3 regions of the Geodermatophilus sp. SYSU D00698 genome follow, and region 1 is predicted to be linked to each of the others. Evidence: predicted binding sites of a transcription regulator. Region 1 holds the regulator's gene; each other region holds the start of a gene.
The links. Region 1 encodes LexA, which represses DNA repair genes until DNA is damaged. Its sites were predicted from a motif close to TCGAACANNTGTTCGA; they were not measured.
Positions count from the first base shown of each region.

Region 1 (5,942 bases):
AGGGCCGCCCGGGTGCCCGGCTCCGCGCCGGGTGCCCGGGCGGCTCGCCGTTCCGGCCCGCCGAGGTCACGGACGGGTCACGGCCCGGTACCGTGATCCGGTGACCAGCGGCGTGGTGCGGCGCACTCCCGGCGCGCCGGCCGGGCGCCCGGAGCGGACCGCCCGGCCGCCCGCCGTGGTGCGTGCCGGGCGCCCGCCGTGGTGGCTGCTGGTCGTCGCGTTCGCGGTCACCGTCGGGGTGACCGTCGACCTGCTCAGCCGCGGGGTGCTCGAGCGGCTGGACCTCGAGGTCTCCGAGGTGGTCAGCGCCTGGGACCTGCGGAACTCCCCGGCCTACTGGCCGGTCTGGGCGGTCACCCAGATCGGCGGCCGCGGGACGATCCTCATCGTGCTCGCCGCCCTGGTCGGCTGGCTGTGCCTGCGGGAACGGACGCTGCTGCCGCTGGTGCGGGTGGTCACGGCGCTGGCGCTGCTCACCGTCGTCGTCTACGCGTTCAAGTTCGGCACCGGCCGCACCGCGCCCGCCTATCCCGGCTCCTTCTTCCACCGCGACGGCGCCAGCTACCCCTCCGGGCACGTGGCCAACGCGGTGCTCATGTGGGGCGTGGCGCGCTGGCAGGCGGTCGAGTACGGGCTCGGGCCGCGGGTGCAGCGCACGCTGTGGTGGCTGGCCGTCGTCGGGCCGGTGGCCACCGGGATCGCGATGGTCTCGCTGGACTTCCACTGGGTCACCGACGCCGTGGTGGGCGCGGCCGTCGGGCTGCTGCTGCTGGGCGTGGTCCACGCACTGGACGCGCTGGTGCTGTCACGCTGGGCGAGTGCCCGAGCCGGCCGCCCGTCCGCGTAGCGCCGCCCGGCGGGCACCGGCCGTCCTGCTGACCGCGGGCCTGCTCGCCCTCCCGGCGGCCCCGGCCGGCGCCGAGGAGCCGGCCGCCCCGTCGGTCCGCTGCCAGGTGACCGACCTGCGGCTGGCTGAGCTCTCCGGCCTCGTCGACGTCGGCGACCGGATGCTCGCCGTGGTCGACGGCGGGGACCAGGTGGCCGTGTACGTGCTCGACGACGCGTGCCAGGTGGTCGACGTGACCACCGCGCCGGTGGACCCCTACGACCCCGAGGACCTCGGCGTCGGTCCCGACGGCACCGTGTGGCTGGCCGACACCGGCGACAACACCACGGTCCGGACGACGGTCGCGCTCGTCGCGCTGCGCCCCGACGGCGGGACGGCGCTGTACCGGCTGACCTATCCCGACGGCCCGCACGACGCCGAGGCGCTGCTGCTGGCCCCCGACGGCACCCCGTACGTGGTGACCAAGGAGGTGCTCGGGGCCAGCCACGTCTACCGGCCCGCCGCTCCGCTGGTCGACGGCGGCACGGTCGCGCTGGCCGACGTCGGCACGGTCGCGTTCACGCTCACCGGCACGCCGGGCGGTCCCGTGGGCCGGGCCGGTCAGCTGCTGGTCACCGGCGGGGCGGTCGCCCGCGACGGCAGCCGCATCGCGCTGCGCACGTACACCGACGCCTACGTCTGGCCGCTGACCGGTGCCGACGTCCCGGGGGCGCTGGCCGGCGAGCCGGTGCGGATCGCGCTGCCCGAGGCGCCGCAGGGGGAGGCGGTGTCGTTCACCGCGGACGGCCGCGCGCTGCTGCTGGCGGGCGAGGGCGTGCCCGGGGACGTCACCGCGGTACCGGTCCCGGCGGGGTCCGCGCCGCCCGCGCCGGCAGGGTCCGACGCCGCCGACACCTCGCCGTCGGCGCTGCTCGGGGGGGACCCCGCGGGCCTCTCGCCGGTGACCGCGGGCGTGGCCGCCGCCGTCGTCGCGACCGCGCTGGTGTGGATCGGCGGGCGACTGCGCCGCCGCCGGTCCGGTGGTCCGCCCGCCGGCGCCTGAGCTCCGGCGCCGGCGGGGGACCTGCGGCTCAGACCCGCCGCAGGACCGTGACGACGCGGCCGAGGATGGTGGCCTCGTCGCCGGGGATCGGCTCGTAGGCCGGGTTGTGCGGCAGCAGCCAGACGTGCCCGTCGCGGCGCTTGTAGGTCTTCACGGTGGCCTCGCCGTCGAGCATCGCGGCGACGATCTCGCCGTTCTCGGCGGTGGGCTGCTGGCGGACGACCACCCAGTCGCCGTCGCAGATGGCCGCGTCGACCATCGAGTCGCCGGCGACGCGCAGCATGAACAGCGTGCCCTCGCCGACGAGCTCGCGGGGCAGCGGGAAGACGTCCTCGACGGCCTGCTCGGCGAGCACCGGGCCACCGGCCGCGATCCGCCCGACCAGCGGCACGTAGGTCGGGGCGGCCGAGCCGTCGGCGGCCGCGGCGGGTGCCGCCGGGGCGGCCTCGCCCGCGGTCTCGCCGGGCAGCCGCACGTCGAGCGCGCGGGGCCGGTTGGGGTCGCGCCGCAGCCAGCCCTTCTTCTGCAGCACCGACAGCTGGTGGGCGACCGACGACGCCGACGACAGGCCGACCGCCTCGCCGATCTCGCGGACCGAGGGCGGGTAGCCCCGCCGCTCGATCGAGTCGCGGATGACCTCGAGGACCCGGCGCTGGCGCTGGGTCAGGCCGTCACCGGCCTCCCCGCGGTCGGGGAAGGTGCGCACGGCGCCCGTGCCGTCCGTGCCGGCGCCGCGCTCCGCGGCCGGACGGCGGGTCGCCGTGCCGCCGCCCCGGGTGCCCTGGCCGGTCCCGCTCGTGCCCGCCACGTCTCCTCCTCGCCGGCCGCGTCCCCGCGGCCCGTCCGTCGCCCTCCCGGCCCGGGGGCCGGTCGGCGGGCGGTACGCCCGCACGGACCGTAGCGCGCCGGCGCCGCAGGTTCAAACGTGTGTTCGAAGGACACGCCGCGCCGCTCTCGCACTCGTCGGACCCGTGCGGTAGACATCCGGACAGACGTTCGATCGAACACGCGTTCGAAGCGTTCGACCCGATCAGGAGGAGCGGTCATGGGCAGCGTGCGGCAGGCAGTGCTCGAGTTCGACGCGGCGGTCCGGGTCCCGTGGCGGCCGCCGCTCCGCGGGGAGGTCGCGACCGCGTCCGCCGGCGCACGCCGGTCCGCCTCCCCGGGTGGCGCCGGCCGGCCGGCGCAGCGCGCCGCCCTGCCGGGCTCCGGTCCCCGCGTCACCGGGCACCTGCGGCCGGTGCCCGACCGTCCCGCCGCGGCTCCCGCGCGCACCGCCGGCCCGGCCGCCGAGGGGCCGCGCACCCGCCGCGACCCGGCCCGCCCGAGCGGGCGGCCGGTGCGCTCGGAGCCCGCCCGGGCCGCCGTCCGCGCGCGGTGCGCACCGGCCCCGGCGCCGGTGCGGCTGACCCGCCGCGGGCGCCGCCTGGTCACCGTGCTGGTCCTCGCCGCCGGCGTCGGCGGCGCCGCCCTCGGCCGCGGATTCCTCGCTCCCGACGACGGCCTGCGCCTGGCCGGCGAGAGCAGTGTCGTGGTCGAGAGCGGTGACACGGTGTGGTCGATCGCCGCGGAGGTCGCCGGCGCCGGCCAGGACGTGCGCGCGGTGGTCGACGCGATCCAGGCGCTCAACGACCTGGAGGGGGCGGTCGTCGTCCCCGGGCAGGTGCTGCGCCTGCCGTAGGCGCTCCGCCCGGCGTCGTCGTCACGAGAAGTGACGAGAGCGCGCCGGTGACTTCGTCAACCCTCCGGGCCCGGTCGTTGACGGTCCGGAGTCATCAGGACACTTACGGTCAGGAGCGTGTCAGCAGCCGTGAACAGCAGCGCAGCGGTGACCTTCCGCTCCCCGCAGGACGTCGAGGTCCTCGTGGACGGCGCCTGGGTGCCGGGCGCCATGCTCGGCTGGCGGCACGACGCGACCGGCGGCTGCGAGGCCCGGGTCCGGCTGCGCGACGCCGGAGTGGCCGTGGGGGAGCAGGAGGCCTGGGTGGACCTGGTCGCCGTCCGGCTGCCCGAGCGGCACCTGACGCTGGCGTCCGGCCGCGCGGACGGTGCCGCCGACGCGGCGGGGACGGTCGTGATGCCGGCCGTCGGCCCGCGCGCCGTCGTCCCGGGGGCGCGCCCCGCGCGCCGGGGCGTCCGCCGGCACGGTGGCGACGTCACCGCCGAGCAGCCCGCCGTCGCCCCGTCCGCCGTGGGCCGGCACCGCGCGCCCGGCGGTTCGGGCCGGCACCGCGCGGCGACCGCCGAGATGCCGGTCGTCACCTGCCCGGCCCCGGCCGGCGGTGCGGTCGCCGACGAGCCGGACATGCTGACCCGCCCGATCCGGCTCGGTGACCTGGTGCCCCACCCCCGCGGCGGTCGTCCCGCCGTCCGCCCCACCGCCTGACCCGTCGCCGGGGCGTGTCCCCGGCGGCCCCTCCGCACACCTCCACCGGCGTCCCCGGGAGGCGCCTGCGCGCCCTCCGGGTGCCCGCCCGCGTCCTGCCGGCTGCGGCCGGGTACACCCGCACGACCCCTCCCGCGCGCCGACACGCGCGGTACCCCGGCGTGTCGTGTGACGGGAGGGGTCCCTGCTCGCGCCTGGTCACCACGGGGTCACGGCCGGATCTCGGTGGAAGAGACACGCGGGTTCTCGTCTTGCAGATGTAGTGGAGCGCGGCCTACTGTCCCCCTACATCTAGTAGTTGCACCGATGGAAGTCCTCCACAGGCCGTCCTCAGGACCTCCACGGGGTGTCCACCGGATGTCCCCAGAGGGGTCCACAGACAGACGCAGGCGGGCGGGTCCGGCAGGACCGGACGAGCCCGCCGGCACGAGCCGCCCGAGCCGGGGTCCCCGGTCCGGGCGGGTCTTCCGCGGAGGGAGGTGAACCGCAGTGCGCTGCCCGTTCTGCCACAACCCCGACAGCCGCGTGATCGACTCGCGCGAGGCCGACGAGGGGGCCACCACCCGTCGCCGCCGCTCGTGCCCGGCCTGCGGCCGCCGGTTCACCACCGTCGAGGAGGCGGTGCTCGCCGTCGTCAAGCGCAGCGGGGTGAGCGAGCCGTTCAACCGGACCAAGGTCGTCGCCGGCGTGCGGCGTGCCTGCCAGGGCCGGCCGGTCGACGAGGACCAGCTCCAGCAGCTGGCCCAGCAGGTCGAGGACGCCATCCGCGCCAGCGGCGTGGCCGAGGTCCCCAGCCACGAGGTGGGGCTGGCCATCCTGCAGCCGCTGCGCGAGCTCGACGAGGTCGCCTACCTGCGCTTCGCCAGCGTCTACCGCGCCTTCACCTCGGTCGAGGACTTCGAGAAGGAGATCACCGAGCTGCGGGCCCGCCACCACCGCGGCGGCACCCCGCCGCTGCCCGGGCTGCAGATCGAGCCGCCGGCGCCGCGCCGCCGGGGCTCCGCCCGCACCCCCTCCACCGCCCGCGACGGCTGACCGCCGCCCGCGCGACCAGACGTGCGCCGGCAGCGTCGCCGGCCCTCTCAGCACCACCGGAACCGTCAGCAGGACCAGATAGGAACAGGGTGGCTCTCTTCCCCAGCCGCCCGCACCACTCACCGAGGGAGAGCTCGTGACCGAGATCGAGGACCGCCCGGCAGGCCGTACGCGCCGGGCCGCCAAGGCGCCGACCAGGGGGAAGGGCCTGAAGGTCAAGCGGGTCTACACGACCGCCGGCGTCCACCCGTACGACGAGGTGACGTGGGAGCGTCGCGACGTCGTCATGACCAACTGGCGTGACGGCTCGATCAACTTCGAGCAGCGCGGCGTCGAGTTCCCCGCCGAGTGGAGCATCAACGCCACCAACATCGTCACCACGAAGTACTTCCGCGGCGCCGTCGGCACCCCGCAGCGGGAGACCAGCCTGCGTCAGCTCATCGACCGGGTGGTGCTCACCTACGGCGCGGCCGGTCGCGAGCACGGCTACTTCGCCACCGAGGGCGACGCCGAGGTCTTCGAGCACGAGCTGACCTGGATGCTGCTGCACCAGGTGTTCAGCTTCAACAGCCCCGTGTGGTTCAACGTCGGCACGAGCGCGCCGCAGCAGGTCAGCGCCTGCTTCATCCTCG
Region 1 is NZ_JBJGZD010000005.1:28,529-34,470, forward strand. It holds gene ACI8AB_RS06155 (phosphatase PAP2 family protein) at 101-847, shown strand; gene ACI8AB_RS06160 (hypothetical protein) at 819-1,889, shown strand; gene lexA (transcriptional repressor LexA) at 1,918-2,697, opposite strand; gene ACI8AB_RS06170 (LysM peptidoglycan-binding domain-containing protein) at 2,935-3,570, shown strand; gene ACI8AB_RS06175 (hypothetical protein) at 3,688-4,275, shown strand; gene nrdR (transcriptional regulator NrdR) at 4,765-5,310, shown strand; gene ACI8AB_RS06185 (vitamin B12-dependent ribonucleotide reductase) at 5,447-5,942, shown strand, end outside.

Region 2 (5,942 bases), on a different contig from region 1:
AGCTTGACCGGCCGGCCGGTGGCCTTGCTGACCCGGGCGGCCTCGAGCGCGGCGTCGGAGAACAGGCGCCGGCCGAACGAGCCGCCGCCCTGGACGACGTGCACGGTCACCCGGGACACCGGCAGGCCGAGCTCGGCGGCGATGGTCTCCTGGGCGACGATCGGCGACTTCAGCGGCGACCAGATCTCGGCGCGGTCCGCGGTCACGTGCGCGATGGCGCAGTTGGGCTCCAGCGGCGCGTGGCTGACGAAGGCGAAGTCGAACTCCGCGTCCACCGTCCGCACCAGCAGGCCGGGCGCCGGTGGGGGCGTCACCGCGCGCAGCTTCCGCCGGATCGACTCGTCGTCCTCGCCGTCGACGGTGCCCGGCCCCCAGGTGGCGCGCACGGCCGCGACGGCGTCGCGGGCCTGGCCGAAGGTCTCGGCGAGAACGGCGACGCCGGTGGGCACCACGGCGACGTCGACGACGCCCGGCATGGCCCGGACCTCCGCCTCGTTGTCCAGCGACCGGACGGCGCCGTTGATCGTCGGCGGGCGGCGCAGCATGGTCGGCAGCGCGCCGGGGACGACGTCGAGGTCGAGGGTGTAGCGCTGCTGCCCGGTCACCATCGCGCGGGCGTCTGTGCGGCTGGTGGGCGTGCCGACGACCCGCTGCGCGGAGGCGGGCTTGAGGGCGGCGGGCGCGACGGTCAGCGTCCGGTCGGCCGCGACGGCGGACAGCTCGCCGTAGGTGGCGGTCCGCCCGCCGGGGCCGCTGACCACGCCGTCGACGACGGTGAGCGAGCCGGGCGTGGTGCCCCAGCGCAGGGCCGCGGCGGCCAGCAGCCGGGCGCGGGCCACCGCGGCCGCCCGCCGGACCGGGCCGTAGACGCTGCGCATGGTGTTGGAGCCGCCGGTGAGCTGGTTGAACACCAGCTCGGGGCGGGCGTCGGCGAGGGTGACGTCGACGCGGTCGAGCGGCACGTCGAGCTCGTCGGCCAGCAGCATGGCGACGGCGGTGGTGATGCCCTGGCCGACCTCGGCGCGGGGGAGGGCCAGCCCGACCCGGCCCCGCTCGTCGACGGTGACGACGACGAGGTCCTCGGTGGGCTTCCCGGCGAGGATCAGCACGTCGCCGAGGTCGAGGAGCTCGGCCGGCGCGGGCAGCGACGGCAGCGCCTGCGCGGTCGCCGGGCCGGCCACGTCGGCGACGACCTGCGCCGCGACGGCGAGCGTCGGCGCGGCGACGAGGTAGGTGAGGAAACGGCGGCGGCTGTGCGCGGGCGGGGGTTCGTCGGTGCGGGGGTGCTCGGGCAGGGTTGTCACGCGTGGGCCTCTCGACGGGTTCGGTCGGTCGAGGACACGGCCGGGCTCGGCGGTGTTCGGCCCGGACCAACGAGCGGGTGCAACCCGGGTCACGACGTTGCAGTGCGACGGTGCGTCGTTGCAACGTCGCACCCGGTGATCCACGTGGAACACCGCGGACGCACGGAGGGCCCGGGACCACGACGGTCCCGGGCCCTCCTGCGCGTCGGTGCGGCCGGTCAGTTCGCCATGTCGACGAAGCGGCTGTAGTGGCCCTGGAAGGCGACGGTGACGTTGGCCGTCGGGCCGTTGCGGTGCTTGACCAGCATGATGTCGGCCTCGCCGGCCCGCGGGCTCTCCTTCTCGTACATGTCCTCGCGGTGGATCATCATGACCATGTCGGCGTCCTGCTCGATCGAGCCGGACTCACGGAGGTCCGACAGCATCGGCTTCTTGTCCTGACGCTGCTCGGACCCGCGGTTGAGCTGCGACATCGCGATGACCGGGACCTCGAGCTCCTTCGCCAGCAGCTTCAGCGCCCGGGAGAACTCCGAGACCTCCTGCTGGCGGCTCTCGACGCGCTTGCCCGACGTCATGAGCTGGAGGTAGTCGATGACCACGAGCTTGAGGTCGTTGCGCTGCTTGAGCCGCCGCGCCTTGGCCCGGATCTCCATCATCGTCATGTTGGGCGAGTCGTCGATGTAGAGCGGGGCGTCGGCCACCTCGCCCATCCGGCGGGCCAGCTTCGACCAGTCCTCGTCGGACAGCGTGCCGGCGCGCATGTGGTGCAGCGGCACCTTCGCCTCGGCCGACAGCAGACGCATGGTGATCTCGTGCTTGCTCATCTCGAGCGAGAAGATGACCGCCGGCATGTGGTGCTTGACGGTGGCCGACCGCGCGATGTCCAGACCCAGCGTCGACTTGCCCACACCGGGCCGGGCGGCGATGACGACCATCTGGCCCGCCTGCAGGCCGTTGGTCAGCTCGTCCAGGTCGCGGATGCCGGTGGGCACGCCGCGGGCGGTGCCGCCGCGGGAGGCGATGGCGTCGAGCTCGTCCATCGTCGGCTGCAGGACGTCCTCGAGGCGCGAGTAGTCCTCGCTCATCCGCTTCTCGGTGACCTCGTAGATCTCCTGCTGCGCGCGGTCGACGATGTCGTCGACGTCGCCCCGTCCACCGGCCGCGCCGTAGCCCAGCTGCACCACGCGGGTGCCGGCCTCGACCAGGCGGCGCAGGGTGGCCTGCTCGGCCACGATCTGGGCGTAGTAGCCCGCGTTGGCCGCCGTCGGCGTCGAGGCGATGAGCGTGTGCAGGTAGACCGCGCCGCCCATCTTGGACAGCTGGTCGGTGCGGTTGAGCTCCGCGGCGACGGTGATGGCGTCGGCCGGCTCACCCCGGCCGTACAGGTCGAGGATGCAGTCGTAGATCAGCTGGTGCGCCGGCCGGTAGAAGTCGTTGCCGGTCAACTGCTCCACGACGTCGGCGATGGCGTCCTTGCTCATCAGCATGCCGCCCAGCACCGACTGCTCGGCCGCGACGTCCTGCGGCGGCTGCCGGTCGTACTCCGGCGCCGTCGCCTGCGGCCGGCTGAAGTCGTCGGCCACCGCCACCTGGGTACCTCCCTCTCTCGGGGCACGCGCGCGCGTACAGACCCCGGCCGCCCGGCCGGGGCCCGGTGGGGGAAGCACCAGGACGCCTCGCGTGCCGCTCGAACACGCGTTCGAGGACATCACTACCCGGAGCCACCGACAGTTCGCGGAGGTCCGGCGCAGGAGACGACGTTAGGAAGCGGGGACGGACCCGTCCAACACCCGTGTGGGCCGCGTTCTGCACAACTTGTGGACAAGTCGGTGGACAGCCGGAGTCGACATGTGGAGACGGGGAGGACACCGGCCCGTCGTGCCGCGGTCCCGCGGGCGTCACCTGCGCCGCGGCCACCCACCGGCTGTGGACACGAGAAAGTCGGCGCGCCGGGGGCTCCGGGCGTGTCGCGTCGTCCCGTCCGGCGCAGCCGTCACAGCCGCCCGGCGGCCGGCCGGGACGCGTCCCCGGCGGCCGTCGTCGGGGGTGCGTCCGGCGCCGCCCGCGCCGTCGGGGGGTCCGGGACGGCGGAGGACGCGGTCCGGCCCCGGAGACGCCGCGAGGGGCGCCGGACCGGTGTCCGACGCCCCTCGCGGGCGGTGCTGCGGCCTCCTCAGCCGGCGACGACCTCGATGGGGAGGGTCGTCGTGACCTCCGGGTGCACCCGCACGGTGACGGTGTGCTTGCCGGTGGTCTTGATGCTGCTCGGCAGCTCGATGCGGCGGCGGTCCAGCTCCGGGCCACCGGCGGCCGTGACGGCCGCGGCGACGTCGGCGGTGGTGACGCGGCCGAACAGGCGGCCGCCGTCGCCGGAGCGGGCGGGCACCCGGACGGTCAGGCCGGCGAGGCGGCCGGCCACGGCCTGCGCCTCCTCGAGCGACCGCACCTCGCGGGCGGCACGCGCCCGGCGCAGCGACTCGACCTGCTTCTCGGCGCCGCGGGTGGCGACGATGGCCAGGCCGCGGGGCAGGAGGTAGTTGCGGCCGTAGCCGCCCTTGACCTCCACGGTGTCACCGGAGGACCCGAGACCGGTGACCTCCTGCGTCAGGATCAGCTTCATCGTGCTCATGGTCAGCGCGCCGTCGAGGTGTAGGGCAGCAGGGCCATCTCACGGCTGTTCTTGACGGCCGTGGCGACGTCCCGCTGGTGCTGGCTGCAGTTGCCGCTCACGCGGCGGGCACGGATCTTGCCGCGGTCGGAGATGAACTTCCGCAGCAGCGTCGTGTCCTTGTAGTCGATGTAGGTCGCCTTGTCCTTGCAGAACTGGCAGACCTTCTTCTTGGGCTTGCGCACGGGGGGCTTGGGCACTGGGTTCTCCAGGTACGGCTAGAGCGTGGTGAGGTGATGGACCGGCCCCCTCGCAGGGGCCCGCGCCGAGCGGAGCGAGGCGTGGGCGCGAGGGGGTCCTTCTCAGAAGGGCGGTTCGTCGGACGGGCCGGCGGGCGTCGACCACGGGTCGCTCGCGCCGCCGCCGAAACCGCCGCCACCGCCGCCGCCGCCGAAACCGCCGCCGCCGCCGCCACCCTCACCGCGGGAGGCCCGGGTGACCTTCGCGGTGGCGTAGCGCAGCGAGGGGCCGATCTCGTCGACCTCGAGCTCGACGACGGTGCGCTTCTCGCCCTCCTTCGTCTCGAACGAGCGCTGCTTGAGGCGCCCAGAGACGATGACCCGCGAACCGCGGGTGAGGGACTCGGCCACGTTCTCGGCCGCCTGCCGCCAGACGTTGCAGCGGAGGAACAGCGCCTCGCCGTCCTTCCACTCCTGCGACTGGCGGTCGAAGGTGCGCGGCGTCGAGGCGACCGTGAAGTTGGCGACCGCGGCCCCCGACGGCGTGAACCGCAGCTCCGGGTCGGAGGTCAGGTTGCCGATGACGGTGATGACGGTCTCGCCGGCCATGGTCAGTGGACCTCGGGCCGGAGCAGCTTGGTCCGCAGGACCGACTCGTTCAGGTTGAGCTGACGGTCGAGCTCGGCGACCGCGGCGGGCTCGGCCTGGATGTCGACGACGGCGTAGATGCCCTCGACGTGCTTCTTGATCTCGTAGGCCAGGCGGCGCCGGCCCCAGATCTCGGTCTTGACGGTGCCACCGGAGTTGGTGACGACGGTCAGGAACCGGTCGAGGGAGGGAGCGATCGTGCGCTCCTCCAGGTCGGGGTCGAGGATGACCATCAGTTCGTAGTGACGCACGGAGAACCCCACCTCCTCTGGTCTGGGCGGCTGCAGGACGTCTGCAGCAGGAGGGTCGTACACGCGTCGCGCGCCCTGCCTGCCTCGGACGGCACACGGGACGCGCCCCCCGAGGGTACCAGCGCGGCCGCCGGCCCCCGCGGGGGTCAGCGGGAGCGGACCGCCCGGGAGGTGCGGACCAGCGCGGCCGTGCTGCCGGCCAGCGCGACGACGGCGACCGGCGCGGCGGGCGGCAGGGCCGGGCCGGACGGGGCGCCGTCGGCGCTCACCGTGCTGCTCTCCTCGTCGAGCGCACCGCCGTCGAGCGCGCCGCCGTCGAGCGCGCCGCCGTCGAGCCCGCCGGAGACCGGCGCCGCGGCACCGTCGTAGCCGCCGGCGACCCCGCCGGAGCCGTCGGTGCCGCCGCTGCCGGACGCGGTGCCCGACGGGGAGCCGGCCAGCCGCGACGGGTCGAAGGCCGCGGACCCGCCGCCGGAGGGCGCCATCCGCGCCGCGCCACCGCCGAGGTCGTAGGAGTAGAGGTCGCCGTCGACCCCCCGGGCGGTCACGGGGGCCTCCGGGGCGGCGGCCGGGGCCTGCGGCGCGGTGGGGCCGGTAGGGGCCGGCGCCGGGAGCGACGGGAGGGAGGGCAGCGGGACGTCGACGGTCGGCAGCCGCGGCAGGCCGACCGAGGGCAGGTCCGGCAGCGGCAGCAGCGTGGTGACGAGGAACGGCGTCGGGACGCCGATCTGCACCGTCGTCTGCCGGCCGTCGTAGGTGACCGGCTGGGTCTGCGGCAGCGTGCCCAGCGCCCGGGTGGTCACGGTGTTCAGCGCGCTCCCGACGATCGAGGTGTTCGGGACGACGACCCGGTACGTGTAGGTGATCGTGCAGGTCAGGCAGGTGGTGTCGA
Region 2 is NZ_JBJGZD010000025.1:48,108-54,049, reverse strand. It holds gene ACI8AB_RS19375 (molybdopterin cofactor-binding domain-containing protein) at 1-1,304, opposite strand, end outside; gene dnaB (replicative DNA helicase) at 1,523-2,887, opposite strand; gene rplI (50S ribosomal protein L9) at 3,478-3,924, opposite strand; gene rpsR (30S ribosomal protein S18) at 3,936-4,172, opposite strand; gene ACI8AB_RS19355 (single-stranded DNA-binding protein) at 4,275-4,760, opposite strand; gene rpsF (30S ribosomal protein S6) at 4,763-5,050, opposite strand; gene ACI8AB_RS19345 (hypothetical protein) at 5,197-5,942, opposite strand, start outside.
Region 2: dnaB (replicative DNA helicase) is a predicted target of LexA. The motif match lies at 2,992-3,007, and genes of this name have one in related genera.

Region 3 (5,942 bases), on a different contig from region 1:
TGGCGCGGGCGCTGTCGGACCTGCTCGCCGACCCCGCCCGGCGCGCGGCGCTGTCGGCCACCGGGAGCGAGGTGGCCGCGGGTTACGACTGGCAGGTGGTGGCCCGCCGGGTGCTCGCCGTCTACGAGACCGTGGTGCTCCCCGGCGCAGGGGAGGTCACGGCCGGCGACGACGAGGCGTGGCCGCAGGTGACGGGCGCCACCGACGGGGTGCTCCCCTCCCTGCTGAGGCGCGTCCGCCGCTAGCGTTGGCCGACGTGACGCCCGGCGCCTGGTTGCTCGTCGCCGCGGTCGTCGTCGTCCTCCTCCTGGCCTGGACCGCCTGGACGCTCACCCGGCTGCGGCGGCTGGAGGCCCGCGTCGCCCGCGCGCGGGCGGTGCTCGAGGACCGGCTGCGCGCCCGCGCCGCCCTGGCCGAGGACCTGTCCTCCGGGTACAGCGCCGCGCTCGGTGAGGACCGCGCGACCCGGCTGAAGACCGCCGCCTACGAGGCGCGCCGGACCCCGGCCGGCGACCGGGAGCTGGCCGAGAACGCCCTGGGCCGGGAGCTGCGCGCCCTCCCGGCGGAGCTGCCGGGGGTCCCCGCGGAGCTGCTCGCCGAGCTGGCCGAGGCCGAGGCCCGCATGGCCCTGGCCCGGCGCTTCTACAACGACGCCGTCCGGGACACCGCGCTGCTGCGGCAGCGCCGGCTGCCCCGGCTGCTGCGGCTGCACGCCGACCGGCCGCTGCCGCGCTTCTTCGACGTCGAGGACGGCCTGGACGCCGTCCCGACCGGCGCCGGGACGCCCCGCGCCTGAGCGCCCGCGGTGGACGACCGCATGACCACGGGGCAGGACGAGGCCGGGGACGCGCGTCCCGCCGCGGGCCCGGAGCGGGAGCGGCCGGCGGGCCGGCGGCTGCGCGGTGTCGACCTCGCCCGCGGGCTCGCCGTCCTCGGCATGTTCGGCGCGCACCTCGGCGACACCGGCGACCTCGGCTGGGACCCGGCCACCTGGCGCGCGGTGGTCGACGGTCGCTCGTCGATCCTGTTCGCCACGCTGGCCGGGGTGTCCATCGCGCTGCTGTCCGGGGGACGCACCCCGCCCGCGGACGAGGAGCTCGCGCGGGCCCGGACCCGGGTCCTCGTCCGCGCCGCCTGGGTGTTCGCCATCGGCGGCGTCCTGGAGCTGCTGGACACCTTCGTCGCGATCATCCTCGGCGTCTACGCGGTCCTGTTCGTGCTCGCGCTGCCGTTCCTGCGCTGGTCCCCGGCGCGGCTGCTGGCCGCCGCGGCCGTCGTCGCCCTGGCCGGGCCGCCGCTCACGCTCGCGGCCGGGCGGTACGCCACCGGGCAGGGCGAGGAGGACGGCGCGTTCGCCTTCCTGCTGTTCACCGGCCACTACCCGGCGGCGGTGTGGCTCGCCTTCGTGCTCGTGGGGCTCGCGGTGGGGCGGCTGGACCTCGGCGCCGCCCGGGTGCGCGCGGGCCTGGTCGCCGGCGGGGCGGTCACGGCGGTGCTCGGCTACCTCGGCGGCCGGCTGACCACCCGGGCGTTCGCGCCGGGGGAGCGGCCGGCCGGGATCGAGGAGGGCTTCGGCGCCGCCGGCGGCTGGGACCCGGCCTGGTTCGCCGGCGCCGAGCCGCACAGCAGCACGCCGTTCGAGGTGGTCGGGTCCGGCGGGGTCGCCGTCGCGGTCCTCGGGGTGTGCCTGGTCGTCGCCGACCTGCTGCCGCGGCTGACCCACCCGGTCGTCTCGGTGGGTGCGCTGGCGCTGTCGGTCTACACCGCCCAGATCGTCGCCATCGCCGTACTCGACGTCGAGCACGGGCAGGACTGGGGGCTGTGGGCGCGCTTCAGCCTGACCGCCCTGCTGCTGGCGTCGGCGTGGCGCTCCCGGCTGGGTCGCGGACCGCTGGAGGGGTTGCTCGCCTGGAGCTCGCGGCGGGCGGCCGGCTTCTGAGGTGGGAACGGGCACCGGCGCGCCGCCGGTAGGATCGACCGGTGCGTCCGGGCGCCGGTGCCGGGCGCCGGGACGAGGGAGGACAGTCGTGAGCGGCCATTCCAAGTGGGCGACCACCAAGCACAAGAAGGCCGCGATCGACGCCAAGCGCGGCAAGCTGTTCGCCAAGCTGATCAAGAACATCGAGGTCGCCGCCCGGACCGGTGGCGGTGACCCGGCGGGCAACCCGACGCTCTACGACGCCATCCAGAAGGCGAAGAAGTCCTCGGTCCCCAACGACAACATCGACCGCGCGGTCAAGCGCGGCTCGGGCGCCGAGGCCGGTGGCGTCGAGTACCAGTCGATCACCTACGAGGGCTACGCCTCCGGCGGCGTCGCCGTGCTCGTCGAGTGCCTCACCGACAACCGCAACCGGTCGGCCTCCGAGGTGCGCACCGCGATGACCCGCAACGGCGGCTCGATGGCCGATCCCGGCTCGGTGTCCTACCTGTTCACGCGCAAGGGCGTCATCGTCGTCCCGCAGGCCGAGGGCGTCGACGAGGACACCGTCCTCGTGGCGGTCCTCGACGCCGGCGCCGAGGAGGTCCGTGACCTCGGCGACACCTTCGAGGTCGTCTGCGAGCCCGGTGACCTGGTCGCCGTCCGCACCGCGCTGCAGGACGCCGGCATCGACTACGACTCGGCCGAGGCCGGGTTCGTGCCCAGCGTCACCGTCGAGCTCGACGAGGAGGGCGCCGGCAAGGTGTTCCGCCTCATCGACGCGCTCGAGGACCTCGACGACGTCCAGAACGTCTACGCCAACTACGACGTCTCCGACGAGGTGCTCGAGAAGGTCGGCTGAGGCGCCACCGGCGCACCGGCCGCCCCGGACACCACACCGGCAGCGGCCCGATCCGGTCCGCCGGCCCCGGCACGGGGTGACGCGCCGCCTCCCGGGGCGCCCGGCGGACGCGGGTGGGCTCGGCGGGGTCGCGCCGCCCACCCCCCCGGCGCCGCGGCGACGGTCCGCCCGCCGGCGGTCCCGGCCGTGCCGGCCGACCGCGACCCGGTGGGGCGCCGCGCGCCGGTGGGCCCGGTGCCGCGGGGACCGCCGCGCCGGAGCCCGCCCGCCGCCCTGCCGCTGGACGTCGACACCGGCGGCTCCGCCCGGGTGGCCGGACCCGGGCGCGGCGCCGCTGGTGGCCGCCGGGGTCGGCTGAGCGCCCGCGTGTCGCTCCCCGGACCGTGCCGCGTGTTGCGTCCCGGGGCCGTCGTCGGGGACGGTTACGGTTGCGGTCGAACACGCGTTCGGTGAGAGGGGGAGCGGGCATGCGGGTGCTCGGCATCGACCCGGGGCTGACCCGGTGCGGCTGGGGTGTGGTCGACGGCCGTCCCGGCGCGCGCCCGGCCGCCGTGGGCGTCGGCGTGATCCGCAGCTCCGCGGACCTGGACCTGGAGCTGCGGCTGCTGGAGCTGCACACGCAGGTCACCGCGCTGCTGCGCGAGCACCGGCCCGACGTCGTGGCCATCGAGCGGGTGTTCACCCAGAACAACAAGGGCACCGCCACCGGGACCGCGCAGGCGGCCGGGGTCGCGGCGCTGGCCGCGGCGCAGGCCGACCGGCCGGTCGCCTGGCACACGCCCAGCGAGGTCAAGGCGGCCATCTCCGGCAACGGCCGCGCGGACAAGGAGCAGGTCACCCTCATGGTCACCCGGGTGCTGGGGCTGACGTCGGCCCCCAAGCCGGCCGACGCCGCCGACGCGCTGGCGCTGGCGGTCTGCCACGTGTGGCGCGGCCCGGCCCAGGACCGGCTGCGGGTCGCGGCGATCGCCGGCGGCATCGGCGCGCCGGTGGTGCAGCGGACGCTGCCACGCTGGCGGGGGGTGTCCCGGTGATCGCCTCGGTGAGCGGCCGGGTCGCCGCGGTCGGCCCCGAGGGCGCGGTCGTCGAGGTCGGCGGCATCGGCCTGGCCGTGCAGTGCACGCCCGGCACCATCGCCCGGCTCGCGGTGGGGGAGGACGCCCGCCTGGCCACCAGCCTGGTCGTGCGCGAGGACTCCCTCACCCTCTACGGCTTCGCCGACGACGACGAGCGGCAGCTGTTCGAGCTGCTGCAGACCGCCAACGGCGTCGGCCCGCGGCTGGCGCAGGCGGTGCTGGCCATCCACCCGCCGCGCGAGGTCCGGCGCGCGGTGTCCACGGCCGACGTCAAGGCGCTCATGCAGGTGCCCGGCATCGGCAAGAAGGGCGCCGAGCGGCTGATCCTCGAGCTGCGCGACCGGCTCGGCGCCACCACCACCGACACCCAGCTGGACGGCCCCGCCCCGGCCGGCCTCGCGCCGGTCACCCCGGTGGCACCCTGGCGCGACCAGCTGTCCTCGGCCCTGGTCGGGCTCGGCTGGTCCACCAAGGAGGCCGAGACCGCGCTCACCGCCCTCGCCCCGGTCGCCGACGAGCAGCTCACCGGCACCGGCCGGGTCGACGTCGCGCTGCTGCTGCGCCAGGCGCTGCAGCTGCTGGGCCGGTCGTGAGCGCCCCGTTCGACCGGTCGCTGACCGGCGAGGTGGAATCCGGCATCAGCCGCGACTTCGCCGTCTCCCCGCAGGCCGGGGACGAGGAGCGGGTGGTCGAGTCCGCGCTGCGGCCGCACTCGCTCACCGACTTCATCGGCCAGCCCAAGGTCGCCCGCCAGCTCGCGCTGGTCCTCGAGGGCGCCAAGCGCCGGGGCCGCCCGCCGGACCACGTGCTGCTGTCCGGCCCGCCCGGGCTCGGCAAGACCAGCCTCGCGCTGATCATCGGCTCGGAGCTCGGCACCTCGGTCAAGATCACCAGCGGCCCGGCGATCGAGCGCTCCGGCGACCTCGCCGCGATGCTGTCCAACCTCGGCCCCGGCGACGTGCTGTTCATCGACGAGATCCACCGCATCGCGCGGCCCGCCGAGGAACTGCTGTACATGGCAATGGAGGACTTCCGGGTCGACGTCGTCGTCGGCAAGGGGCCCGGCGCCACCGCGATCCCGCTGGAGATCAACCCGTTCACCCTGGTCGGCGCCACCACCCGCGCCGGGCTGCTGACCGGGCCGCTGCGCGACCGGTTCGGCTTCGTCGGGCAGATGGAGTTCTACGAGCCGGCCGAGCTGCAGCAGGTGCTCGCCCGCAGCGCCGACCTGCTCGGCGTCGAGCTCACCGACGACGGCTCGGCCGAGATCGCCGGCCGCTCCCGCGGGACGCCGCGCATCGCCAACCGGCTGCTGCGCCGGGTGCGCGACTACGCCGAGGTCGAGGCCGACGGCCGGGTCACCCGTGCCGTGGCGCAGGCCGCGCTGGCGCTCTACGACGTCGACGACCTGGGGCTGGACCGGCTGGACCGGGCGGTGCTCGAGGCGCTGGTCGTGCGCTTCTCCGGCGGCCCGGTCGGCGTCTCCACGCTGGCGGTCGCGGTGGGGGAGGAGCCCACCACCGTCGAGGAGGTGTGCGAGCCCTTCCTCGTCCGCGCCGGCCTGCTCGCCCGCACCCCCCGCGGGCGGGTGGCCACCGAGGCGGCCTGGCGGCACCTCGGCCACCCGGTGCCGCGCGGCGGCATCCCCCTCGGGGGTGTCACAGCCGTCCCGCGTGACCCGGGCGCGTCGTCGGAACCGCTCTTCGACGCCTAGACTCATCGGCGCTGGCGCGCAACTCGGCCCTCCCCGGGCCGACCGGTCCCGGCCGTGCGATCCCGTGTCGGCGCGGACGGTGCCCCGCGCGCCACGACCGACGTACCCGAGCGGTCCCGACCCGGGCCGCACCGACCGCGTGCAGCCGGCGCGGTAGAGAGGCACTCCCGTCGTGGAACTGTTCCCCCTGCTCCTGCTCGTCCTGGCGTTCGTGGCGCTGGTCGTGCTCCCCGCGCGGGCCCGCAAGCGCCAGCAGACCCAGACCCAGTCGGCGCTGGCGATCGGCGTGCCGGTCACCATGGCCGGCGGCGTGTACGGCACGGTGGCCGGTCTCGACGACCCGGCCACCATCCAGGTCCAGATCGCCCCGGG
Region 3 is NZ_JBJGZD010000015.1:73,691-79,632, forward strand. It holds gene ACI8AB_RS14835 (glycosyltransferase family 4 protein) at 1-245, shown strand, start outside; gene ACI8AB_RS14840 (hypothetical protein) at 257-796, shown strand; gene ACI8AB_RS14845 (heparan-alpha-glucosaminide N-acetyltransferase domain-containing protein) at 818-1,939, shown strand; gene ACI8AB_RS14850 (YebC/PmpR family DNA-binding transcriptional regulator) at 2,028-2,780, shown strand; gene ruvC (crossover junction endodeoxyribonuclease RuvC) at 3,248-3,814, shown strand; gene ruvA (Holliday junction branch migration protein RuvA) at 3,811-4,449, shown strand; gene ruvB (Holliday junction branch migration DNA helicase RuvB) at 4,446-5,570, shown strand; gene ACI8AB_RS14870 (preprotein translocase subunit YajC) at 5,743-5,942, shown strand, end outside.
Region 3: ruvC (crossover junction endodeoxyribonuclease RuvC) is a predicted target of LexA. The motif match lies at 3,215-3,230, and genes of this name have one in related genera.